2 regions of the Actinoplanes octamycinicus genome follow, and region 1 is predicted to be linked to the other one. Evidence: riboswitches for the same ligand, from Rfam matches in the RefSeq annotation. Region 1 holds a riboswitch; the other holds the start of a gene.

The links. A riboswitch is a leader RNA that binds a small molecule or an ion and turns the genes downstream of it on or off. The one in region 1 is predicted to bind cobalamin.
Region 2: another riboswitch for cobalamin. It lies ahead of BJY16_RS10765 (ribonucleoside-diphosphate reductase subunit alpha); the one in region 1 lies ahead of BJY16_RS09460 (ABC transporter substrate-binding protein).

Annotation. Positions count from the first base shown of each region.
Region 1 is NZ_JACHNB010000001.1:2,094,379-2,099,913, forward strand. Features, by position in the region: gene BJY16_RS09440 (C40 family peptidase) at 1-225, opposite strand, end outside; gene mqnE (aminofutalosine synthase MqnE) at 557-1,726, shown strand; gene BJY16_RS09450 (hypothetical protein) at 1,737-2,162, shown strand; gene BJY16_RS09455 (DUF4229 domain-containing protein) at 2,174-2,605, shown strand; cobalamin riboswitch at 2,648-2,781, shown strand; gene BJY16_RS09460 (ABC transporter substrate-binding protein) at 2,868-3,806, shown strand; gene BJY16_RS09465 (FecCD family ABC transporter permease) at 3,803-4,846, shown strand; gene BJY16_RS09470 (ABC transporter ATP-binding protein) at 4,843-5,535, shown strand, end outside.
Region 2 is NZ_JACHNB010000001.1:2,386,036-2,391,570, forward strand. Features, by position in the region: gene BJY16_RS10755 (hypothetical protein) at 1-548, shown strand, start outside; gene BJY16_RS10760 (DUF6346 domain-containing protein) at 568-1,170, shown strand; cobalamin riboswitch at 1,230-1,437, shown strand; gene BJY16_RS10765 (ribonucleoside-diphosphate reductase subunit alpha) at 1,740-4,043, shown strand; gene BJY16_RS10770 (ribonucleotide-diphosphate reductase subunit beta) at 4,043-5,038, shown strand; gene BJY16_RS10775 (peptidase) at 5,213-5,535, opposite strand, start outside.

The sequences.
Region 1 (5,535 bases):
GGTCGCCGAGCCGGGAATGCTGCTGGGCGTGGTGGCCGGGCTGACCGGGGTGCCGGGCAGCACCAGCGCGCCGAGCGTGGTGGGGCGCGAGCCGGTGTCCGGGATGCCGGCGGCGAGCGCCGGGTCGTCGCCCGGTGCGGCCATGGCCGGGATCGGCTGGAACAGCGCAGCCAGTGCCGCGGCGACGGCCGCCGAGTAGCTGACGGGGCGGAGTCGCGCATGCACGGAGCGAGTTGGACGCTGTCCGTACCGCAGTGCCTTCGACATGAGCTCCCCGTCCGCGGCGGTCGGCAGACCGTCGCTAGTCGTTCCTAAAGGTTCATACCGCAGGCGGCGCACCGCTGTCGATCGAAAGAAGGTGAAAGGACGCTGAGAATTTTTCTAGTTGTCGGCGTCCGCGCTCATTCGCCCAGTTCAGCGGCTTGTCGGGACGATGTCATGATCGTCAATTTCGGTTACTTCCCAGTATGTGAAACGGGACATCCGGGCACCCGGCGGCGTGCTGGTTGTCGGGGGCGGGACGTAGTCTCGACGGCGACGACGGGAGAGGGGCCACATGGACGCCGGACTGAAGCGGGACCTGGAGGCGAAGGTCTACGCCGGTGAGCGGCTCAGCCGCGCGGACGGCATCGCGCTCTACGAGAGCGACGACCTGGCCTGGCTCGGCCGGCTGGCCCACCACAAGCGCACCGAGCTGAACGGTGACCGGGTGATGTTCAACGTCAACCGGCATCTGAACCTGACCAATGTCTGCTCCGCCAGTTGCGCCTACTGCTCCTTCCAGCGCAAGCCGGGGGAGAAGGACGCCTACACGATGCGCATCGACGAGGCCGTCCGCAAGGCCAAGGAGATGGAGGACGAGCAGCTCACCGAGCTGCACATCGTCAACGGCCTGCACCCCACGCTGCCCTGGCGCTATTACCCCAAGGTGCTGCGCGAGCTGAAGGCCGCGCTGCCCAACGTCAAGCTCAAGTGCTTCACCGCCACCGAGGTCCAGTGGTTCGAGAAGATCAGCGGGCTGTCCGCCAGCGAGATCCTCGACGAGCTGATGGACGCCGGGCTGGAGTCGCTGACCGGCGGCGGCGCCGAGATCTTCGACTGGGAGGTCCGGCAGCACATCGTCGACCATGCCTGCCACTGGGAGGACTGGTCGCGGATCCACCGGCTGGCCCACCAGAAAGGCATGCGGACCCCGGCCACCATGCTCTACGGCCACATCGAGGAGCCGCGGCACCGGGTCGACCACGTGCTGCGCCTGCGCGAGCTGCAGGACGAGACCGGGGGCTTCGCGGTCTTCATCCCGCTGCGCTACCAGCACGACTTCCACGACTCGGCGGACGGCAAGATCCGTAACCGGATCCAGGAACGGACCACGATGGCCGCCCCGGCCGAGTCGCTCAAGACGTTCGCCGTCTCCCGCCTGCTCTTCGACAACGTGCCGCACGTCAAGTGCTTCTGGGTGATGCACGGCCTGTCGGTCGCCCAGCTCTCGCTGAACTTCGGCGCCGACGACCTGGACGGCTCGGTGGTGGAGTACAAGATCACCCACGACGCCGACTCGTACGGCACGCCGAACACCATGCACCGCGACGACCTGCTCGACCTGATCTGGGACGCCGGGTTCCAGCCCGTCGAGCGCAACACGCGGTACGAGGTCGTCCGGGAGTATGACAAGCCGGTCGGTCTGGCCGAGCGGCGCAGCGAACCGCAGAAGGTCTGGGCCTAGGGTTCGGCGGATGACTCGACAGCGGAGCGCGGGCGGGCTGCGGCGCAACCCAGGCCCGGTGGAGACGGTCGGCGACCTGCTCGGCGCGGCGTTCGCCGGGCTGGTCCTGGGCATCGCGGTGGTGCTGGTCCTGGAGGGCGTCCTGACGCTGACCAGGGTCGCCGACTTCGGCCAGACCAACGGATGGCTGATCGTGATCCTGCCGACCTGGCTGTTCGTGGAGCAGTTCCGGGCGCAGGGCTTCGGCGCCGACCGGGTGATGGCCGCGGCGCTCGGCATCGGGTTCGGCGCGGCGGCGGGCATGACGGTTGCCGGGGTGCTCGCGCCGTACACTCCTCCCCTGGTGAGCGGCGGTGCCGGCGCCGTGACCGCTACGGTCGTGTACTGCTTCGTCTGGTTCTACGGCCTCCGCTGGCTCCGTCAGCGGTCCGGCTGAGGAGAGAGATCATGAGTCCCGCCATCAAGTACACACTGGGCCGCCTGGGCCTGTTCGTGGTGGTCTTCGCCGCGCTCTTCCCGCTCCCGCTGAACATCCTGGTCAAGGCGATGATCGCGTTCGTCGCCTCGGCCGGTTTCGCGTTCTTCCTGCTCCGCAAGTGGCGCGACGAGATGGCCGAGCACCTCGGCTCGGTCGCCCAGCGCCGCGCCGCGGAGAAAGCGCGGCTGCGCTCCGCCCTGGCCGGCGACGACGAGGCCGCCGCGGCCGGCGACCGGGTGGCCGCCGCCGAGAGCAAGGCCGAGAGCGCGACCGGGAGCAAGGCCGACGGTGAGCAGGCCGAGAGCGAGCAGGTCGAGGGTGGCATCGCCGAGGGCGGGCCGGCTGCGGACAAGCTCGCCAGCAACCGGACCGCCGAGGACCGGACCGAGGCGGGCAAATAGCCGCCGCGGAGGTGTCCGACGGAACAGACCCTGAGGTCGAGCAGCGACCGGCGCCCGGCTGGGATAGCGTTTCAGGGACCGCGCCGCAGCGAAGCCGGTGTGAAACCGGAGCTGTCCCGCAACTGTGATCCCTCCATGTGAGGTCTAGCCAGGTCGCCTGGGCGCGGTCGCGAACCCGCGCTCCCGGGGAGGGGCGTCTCGCAGGCGGCGGCCCCCAGGCCCTGTCGGCGATGCACCACACCCGACCGACAGGAGGACCTCGATGAAACGCGCGCTTCTCGCCGCCGGCACGGCGGCCGCACTGCTGCTCGCCGGTTGCGGCGGCACCGACAAGGACGGCACGTCACCGGAGGCCGGCCAGTCCGCCGCGAGCACCGCCGCCAGTTTCCCGGCCACGGTCGGCTCGCTCACCCTGGACAAACGCCCCGAGAAGATCGTCTCGCTGAGCCCGACGGCCACCGAGATGCTCTTCGCGATCGGCGCCGGCCCGCAGGTCACCGCGGTCGACGACCAGTCCGACTACCCGGCCGACGCCCCGAAGACCGACCTGTCCGGGTTCAAGCCGAACGCCGAGGCGATCGCCGCCAAGGACCCGGACCTGGTGGTGCTCTCCGGCGACAGCGACCAGATCGTGGCCCAGCTCGGCAAACTCAAGATCCCGGTGTTCCTGTCCCCGGCCGCGCAGACCCTGGACGACACCTACCGGGAGATCACCGAGTTCGGCACGCTGACCGGGCACCCGGCCGAGGCCGGCAAGCTCACCGAGCAGATGAAGGCCGAGATCGATCAGGTGGTCAAGGGCGTCCCGGCGCGCGCCAAGCCGCTCAGCTACTACTACGAGCTGGGCCCGGAGCTCTACTCGGCCACCTCGAAGACCTTCATCGGCGGGGTGTTCGACCTGTTCGGGATGACCAACGTCGCCGACCCCGCGGACGCCGACGGCAGCAAGGGCGGTTACCCGCAGCTCTCCGCGGAGGCGCTGGTCAAGGCGAACCCGGACACCATCTTCCTGGCCGACACCCAGTGCTGCCAGCAGTCGCCGGACACGGTCAAGGCGCGGACCGGCTGGTCGGCGATCACGGCGGTGCGGAAAGGCCAGGTCTACCCGCTCGACGACGACATCGCGTCACGGTGGGGTCCGCGTACCGTCGATCTGGTCAAGGCCGTGGCCGACGCGGTCCGCGAGATTCCCGCGTCATGAGGCCGGCCGGGCTGCGCCCGGCCTGGCTGCTGGCCGGTGTGCTGGCCGTGCTGGTCGCGGTCATCGCCGGCCTCGCCTTCGGCTCGGTCGCGTTGCCGCCCGGCGCGGTCGCGGCCGAGCTGCTCAACCTGATCCCCGGGGTGGACCTGCACAGCGGGCTCACCGAGCGGGAGATCGCCATCCTCACCCAGCTCCGGCTGCCCCGGGTGGTGCTCGGCCTGCTGGTCGGCGCGATGCTGGCGCTGGCCGGGGCCGCCTACCAGGGCGCGTTCCGCAATCCGCTGGCCGACCCGCACCTGCTCGGCGTGGCGGCCGGAGCCGGGCTCGGGGTGACCGCGGTGATCGTGCTGCGCCCGGCCGCTGACGCGACGGCCGGGCTGCCGATCGGCGTACCGATGGCGGCTTTTCTCGGCGCCCTGGTGGCGGTCGCCCTGACCTGGCTCCTCGGCGCCGCCGGCGGCCGCGACCGATCACCCGGCGCGCTGATCCTGGCCGGGGTCGCGGTCTCCGCGTTCCTCGCCGCGGTGCAGACCTATCTGCTGCAGCGGAACGTGGAGTCGCTGCGCGAGGTGTACTCCTGGCTGCTCGGCCGGCTCGGCACGGCCGGCTGGCACGACGTGCTGGTAGTGCTGCCCTACACGGTGCTGACCGCCGCGATCGTGCTCGCCCAGCGCCGCGAGCTGGACGTGCTCACGGTCGGCGACGAGGAGGCGACCAGCCTCGGCCTGCACCCGCAGCGCAGCCGTTACCTGCTGATCGTCGCGGCGTCGCTGGGCACCGCCGCGGCGGTCTCGGTCTCCGGCCTGATCGGCTTCGTCGGCATCATCGTGCCGCACACGTTGCGCCTGCTCACCGGCCCGAGCTACCGCTCGCTGCTGCCGCTGTCGCTGCTCTTCGGCGCGGCCTTCCTGGCGCTGACCGACCTGCTGGCCCGGGTCGCCGGCGGGGCCGCGGAGATCCCGATCGGGGTGGTCACGGCGTTCCTCGGCGCGCCGTTCTTCATCGTGGTGCTGCGCACCAGCCGCGGGGTGACGACATGACCGATGCCGCCCCCGGTGGGCGGTCCGGTGCGGCGATCCTGGTGACCGATCTGACGGTACGACTGGACGGCGCCCTCATCGTCGACGGCGTCGACCTCGAAGTGACCGGCGGCGAGTGGGTCACCGTGATCGGCCCGAACGGCGCCGGCAAGTCCACCGCCCTGCGCGCCGTGGCCGGCCTGCTCCCCTTCCGGGGCACCGTCCACCTGCACGGCCGCCCGGTCGACCGGTTGCACCGCCGGGACCGGGCCAAGACCGTCGCGGTGGTCGTGCAGAACCCGGTCGTCCCGCCGGCGATGACCGTTTTCGACTACGTGCTGCTGGGCCGGACCCCGTACATCCCGCCGCTCGGCCGGGAGTCCGCCGCCGACCTGGCCGTGGTCGACGAGGAGCTGGCCGCGCTGGACCTGCGCGCGTTCGCCGGCCGCCGGCTGGACACCCTCTCCGGCGGCGAACGTCAGCGGGTCTTCCTGGCCCGGGCGCTGGCCCAGGGCGCCGAGATCCTGCTGCTGGACGAGCCGACCAGCGCCCTGGACATCGGCCACCAGCAGGAGGTCCTGGAACTGGTCGACCGGCTCCGCGCGGAACGCTCGCTCACCGTGCTGGCCACCATGCACGATCTGTCCACCGCCGGCGAGTACGCCGACCGGATGGTCCTGCTCTCCGCCGGCCGGGTGGCCGCCGCGGGC
Region 2 (5,535 bases), 290 kb from region 1:
AGGCGACGCTGATCGCCGGCGCGATCGTCGGCGTGGTGCGTAATACAGTCCGCGATCTCATTGCTGAAGTCGTGGGCGCGTCGATCTCGAAGGCCCTGCAGGCGCTGATGGTCGTGACGATTCCCAAGGTGATAGCCGAGGTGGCGCTGTTGGTCGCCGAATACACCGGCAGGATTACCAAGGTCCTGCAGCGGCTCACCGATGCCGTCGCCGAACTGGGCGGCCGGTTTTCCCGGGTGCTGGCGGCATGCGACCGGTTCAACAAATTCGTCGATGAGGCCATCTTCAGTTCGGTGTTCCTGAACTCGGCGAAGGTGGCTGAGGCCGACGGCTACATCGCGGACAGCGAAGGTGCGCGGGCTGCGTTCAAGGCGGCGTATCGAACCTTCGCTCAGACGGATGATGTCGTCTACGGTACGAAAGCGAGGATCGCGGTGGATGCGCTGCGCGAAGGCCTCCGGGGCAACAGCATCCAGAACGGTGGTGCTGCTGGAGACGCCCTGCGAAAAGGCGGACCCACACCGCCGGACATCGAGATTCCGCAATGATCGCGTGCAGAGGTGTGCGATGACAGAGGATCGGGCGGCTTATCGGAAACGTCGTCTGGCCGAGCTGATGGCTGAGGCCGAGGCTCGTCGCGCCAAGTCGCGGGCGGCGAGGGAGGGCGGCGACCGGAACGGTCCGGTCGTAGAGGTGCGGCGCGGTGCATGGGCCGGTGACCTTGTCGTCCTCGTGGTTCTTCTGTTCGTCTTGTTCGTCCTGCTCACCACAGCGATGACCGTCGAGCGTTTCAGCGGGCACGACTTCGCCGAGGCGAGACGGACGGGGGATGCGACCGTTGTGAGTTGTGCGCGCCGTGGGCCAGTCACCTTTAAGGGGTTCGGTTATTACGATGCGTGCACGGTATCGGTCAACTGGGGCTGGAACGGAACCCGATTGACGATCGACCAGCCAGGTTTCTTCAAGGGGGAGAAGCCCGGGGACACGTTCACGATCGGTGAGAACCAGAGCAGCAGGGGAACCATCGGCTTCTCGCGTCCCGTAGTCCCCTCTCGCGGTTGGGTCACCGCCGTCGCCATGGTCATCGCCTGCGTCGCCCTCATTCCGTTCTTCCTGCTGGTGCTGCTGCTGCGCGAATGGGGCCGGAGGCTGTTCGGCCGGCGTGGTTGACGGCAGTAGGGGCGCGCGACACACCATCTGGCGTTGCGTGGACGGTGTCGTGCCCATATATAGTCTCGATCGCAGCTGGTTCGGCCGCTCCCCGGGAGCGTCCGAGGCAAGAGGGAATCCGGTGTGAGACCGGGACTGCCCCGCAGCGGTGAGTGGGAACGACCGCCGTCATCGAGCACTGGACCGTGAGGTCTGGGAAGCGACGGCCAGTAGGTTCTTTCGAGAGCGCCCACGAGTCCGAAGACCTGCCAGCGCGCCGCACGCGACCGTGTGCGGCGGTCGAAGGCCGCGTGGGACGGCCGACGCCTTCGTTGCCGCCGTGCGCCCACGCGCCCGGCGGGCAGTGTGGTGTCTTCCCGCGCGCCGACTCGCGAGGGAAGAGGGCCATGACGCTCACGCCGGAGAGAAGCCCGGAAAAGAGCCCGGAGAACAGTCCGGAGAAGGGCCCGGAGAACAGTCCGGAAAAGAGCCCGGAGAGTAGCCCGGTAAAGAATCCGGAGAACAGCCCGGGAACGGGCCTGGACGCGAGCCCGCAGACGACAACCGTCCCGGGGCAGCGCCGGCAGGTCATGCGGGTGCGCAAGCGCAACGGCGAGCTGACGCCGGTCGACGTCAACCGGATCGTCGCGGCCGTGGAGCGCTGGATCACCGGGCTGGACGAGGTCGATCCGCTGCGCGTGGCGACCCGGACGATCAGCGGGCTCTACGACGGTGCCACCACCGAGGAGCTGGACAAACTCTCGATTCAGACGGCCGCTGAGCTGATCGGCGAGGAGCCGCAGTACTCCAGGCTGGCCGCCCGGCTGCTGATCGACCTGGTCACCCAGGAGGTCCGCGAGCACGGCGTCACCCGCTTCAGCGAGTCGATCGCGCTCGGCCACGAGCAGGGCCTGATCAGCGACGACACGCTGGCCTTCGTCACCAGGTTCCGGTCCGAACTGGACGCCGCGATCGATCCGGCCAACGACCTCCGGTTCGAGTATTTCGGCCTCCGCACGGTGGCCGACCGCTACCTCCTCAAGCACCCGACGAAGCGCACCCCGCTGGAGACCCCGCAGTACTGGCTGCTCCGCGTCGCCTGCGGCCTGTCCCGCACCCCGGACGAGGCGATCGGCTTCTATCGGCTGATCTCCAGCCTGGCCTATCTGCCCAGCTCACCGACCCTGTTCAACTCCGGCACCCGGCACACGCAGATGTCCTCGTGCTTCCTGGTCGACTCGCCCAAGGACGAGCTGGACTCGATCTACGAGCGGTACCACCAGGTCGCCAAGCTGTCGAAGTTCTCCGGGGGCATCGGCATCGCCTGGTCCCGGGTCCGCGGCCGGGGCGCGCTGATCCGCGGCACCAACGGCCGGTCGAACGGCATCGTCCCGTTCCTGAAGACGCTGGACGCCGGGGTCGCCGCGGTCAACCAGGGCGGCCGGCGCAAGGGTGCGGCCTGCGTCTACCTGGAGCCGTGGCACCCGGACATCGAGGAGTTCCTGGAGCTGCGCGACAACACCGGCGAGGACTCCCGGCGTACCCATAATCTGAATCTGGCCAACTGGATCCCGGACGAGTTCATGCGCCGGGTGGAGGCCGACGAGGACTGGCATCTCATCGACCCTTCGGACGCGCCGGAGCTGCCCGACCTGTTCGGCGAGGAGTTCACGGAGGCGTACCGGAAAGCCTCGGTGAAAGCGGTTAAAACGGTCAAGGCCCGGGACCTCTACGGGCGGATGATGCGGACGCTGGCGCAGACCGGCAACGGCTGGATGACCTTCAAGGACCGGTCGAACGCGCTCTCCAACCAGACCGGCGCGCCCGGCAACACCATCCACCTGTCCAACCTGTGCACCGAGATCCTCGAGGTGAACAGCGACGACGAGACGGCCGTCTGCAACCTCGGCTCGATCAACCTGGGCGCGCACACCACGGCCGACGGGGTGGACTGGGAGCGGCTGCGGGCGACCGTGCGCACCGCGGTGGTCTTCCTGGACCGGGTGATCGACATCAACTACTACCCGTCGGTGCAGGCCGCCGCGTCGAACCCGCGGTGGCGCCCGGTCGGGCTGGGGCTGATGGGGCTGCAGGACGCGTTCTTCACGCTGAAGCTGCCGTTCGACTCGGCCGCGGCCAAGGAGCTGTCCACCCGGGTGCAGGAGGAGATCCTGCTGACCGCGCTGGAGACGTCGGCCGGGCTGGCCGCCGAGTTCGGGCCGCACCCGGCGTACCCGCAGACCCGGGCCGCGGCCGGTCGCCTGCACCCCGAGCTGTGGGGCGCGCCGCTCGGCCAGCCGACCCGCTGGGCCGCGGTGAAGGAGCGGATCGCGGCGCACGGTCTCCGCAACTCGCTGCTGGTCGCGATCGCGCCGACCGCCACGATCGCGTCGATCGCCGGCTGCTACGAGTGCATCGAGCCGCAGGTCTCCAACCTGTTCAAGCGGGAAACCATGTCCGGCGAGTTCCTCCAGGTCAACACCTATCTGGTGGCCGAGCTGAAGGCGCGCGGCCGGTGGACGCCCGAGATCCGGGAGGCGATCAAACGGGCCGAGGGTTCGGTCCAGGACATCGCCGGCCTGCCGGCCGAGATCAAGGACCTTTTCCGTACGGCCTGGGAGCTGCCGCAGCGTGCGCTGATCGACCTGGCCGCCGCCCGGGCGCCGTTCATCGACCAGTCACAGTCGCTGAACCTGTTCCTGGCCGCGCCGACCATCGGCAAACTGTCGTCGATGTACCTCTACGCCTGGAAGTCCGGGCTGAAGACCAGCTATTACCTCCGCTCCCGCCCGGCGACGCGGATCCAGCAGGCCACCGTCTCGGTGATCCCGGCGCTCACCCCGGCCGAGGTCTGCTCCCTGGAAAACCCCGAATCGTGTGAGGCGTGCCAGTAATGTTGCTCGATCCCGGAATGGACCTGACCCTGCGGCCGATGAAGTATCCGCACTTCTTCGACCGGTTCAAGGACGCCATCAAGAACACCTGGACGGTCGAGGAGGTCGACCTGCACGGTGACCTGGCCGACCTGGCCACCCTGTCGGACGCGGAGAAGCACCTGGTCAGCCGGCTGGTGGCGTTCTTCGCCACCGGCGACACGATCGTCGCGAACAACCTGGTGCTCAACCTCTATCAGCACGTCAACTCCCCGGAGGGCCGGCTCTATCTGTCCCGGCAGCTGTTCGAGGAGGCGGTGCACGTCCAGTTCTACTTGAATCTGCTGGACACCTATGTGCCGGATCTGGACGAGCGCGCGGCCGCTTTCGCCGCCGTCGACAACATTCCGTCGATCGCGCGCAAGGCGGAGTTCTGTTTCAAATGGATCGACTCGATCTTCGAGCTGCGAGCCCTGTCCTCCAAGGCGGACCGGCGGGCGTTCCTGCTCAACGTGATCTGCTTCGCGGCGTGCATCGAGGGGCTGTTCTTCTACGGCGCCTTCGCCTACGTCTATTTCCTGCGGTCCCGCGGTTTGCTGCAGGGTCTGGCGTCCGGCACCAACTGGGTGTTCCGTGACGAGAGCATGCACATGGCGTTCGCTTTCGACGTGGTCGACCAGGTGCGCCGCGAGGAGCCGGACCTGTTCGACGCGGACATGGAGCAGCAGGTCCGGGAGATGCTCGCCGAGGCCGTGGAGTGCGAGGTGCAGTTCGCCGCCGACCTGCTGGAACAGGGGGTGAGCGGGATGTCGCTGGGCGACATGCGGGAGTACCTGCAGCACGTCGCCGACCGGCGCCTCCAGGCGCTGGGCATCGCGCCGGTCTACGGCAGCAAGAATCCGTTCGCGTTCATGGAGCTGCAGGACGTCCAGGAATTGTCGAACTTCTTCGAGCGCCGCGTCTCCGCCTACCAGGTGGGAGTTTCCGGCAGCGTCACCTTCGACGACGATTTTTAAATTCAGGACCTTCATATACGCAGGCCCAGCGGGGTGCGGATCGCATGCTCCCGCGCGGGCCGAGGGCGGAGATCTGGCCGCTGCGCGTCCACAACGATCTCCGCCCTCTTCATTGTCCGCGGGTGGTTGCGGAAAAGGAAAACCCGGGACCGGTCTCCGGTCCCGGGCTTCTTCTCAGGCGCGGCGGCGGCGCCGGGTCAGGGAGAAACCGAACAGGCCGGTCAGGGCGGCGAGGATGCCGCCGCCGGCGGTCCAGAACCAGCGGCCGGAGAAGTCCGGCAGCCAGTCCATGCTGAAGCTGCTCTCCTCGACCTCCGCGGACGGCGACGCCGACGGCGCCGGACCGGTCAGCACCGTGCCGGGCTGGTTGTTCGGAACCAGCGGCTTGGCCAGTTCGCCCTGGTCGGCGTCGAGGTCACCCTTCTCGGCGGTCAGCGTCAGGCGCACCTTGAGCGGCAGGCCGAGGTCCGCCTCCGGCACCTTGGTGCTGGACAGCC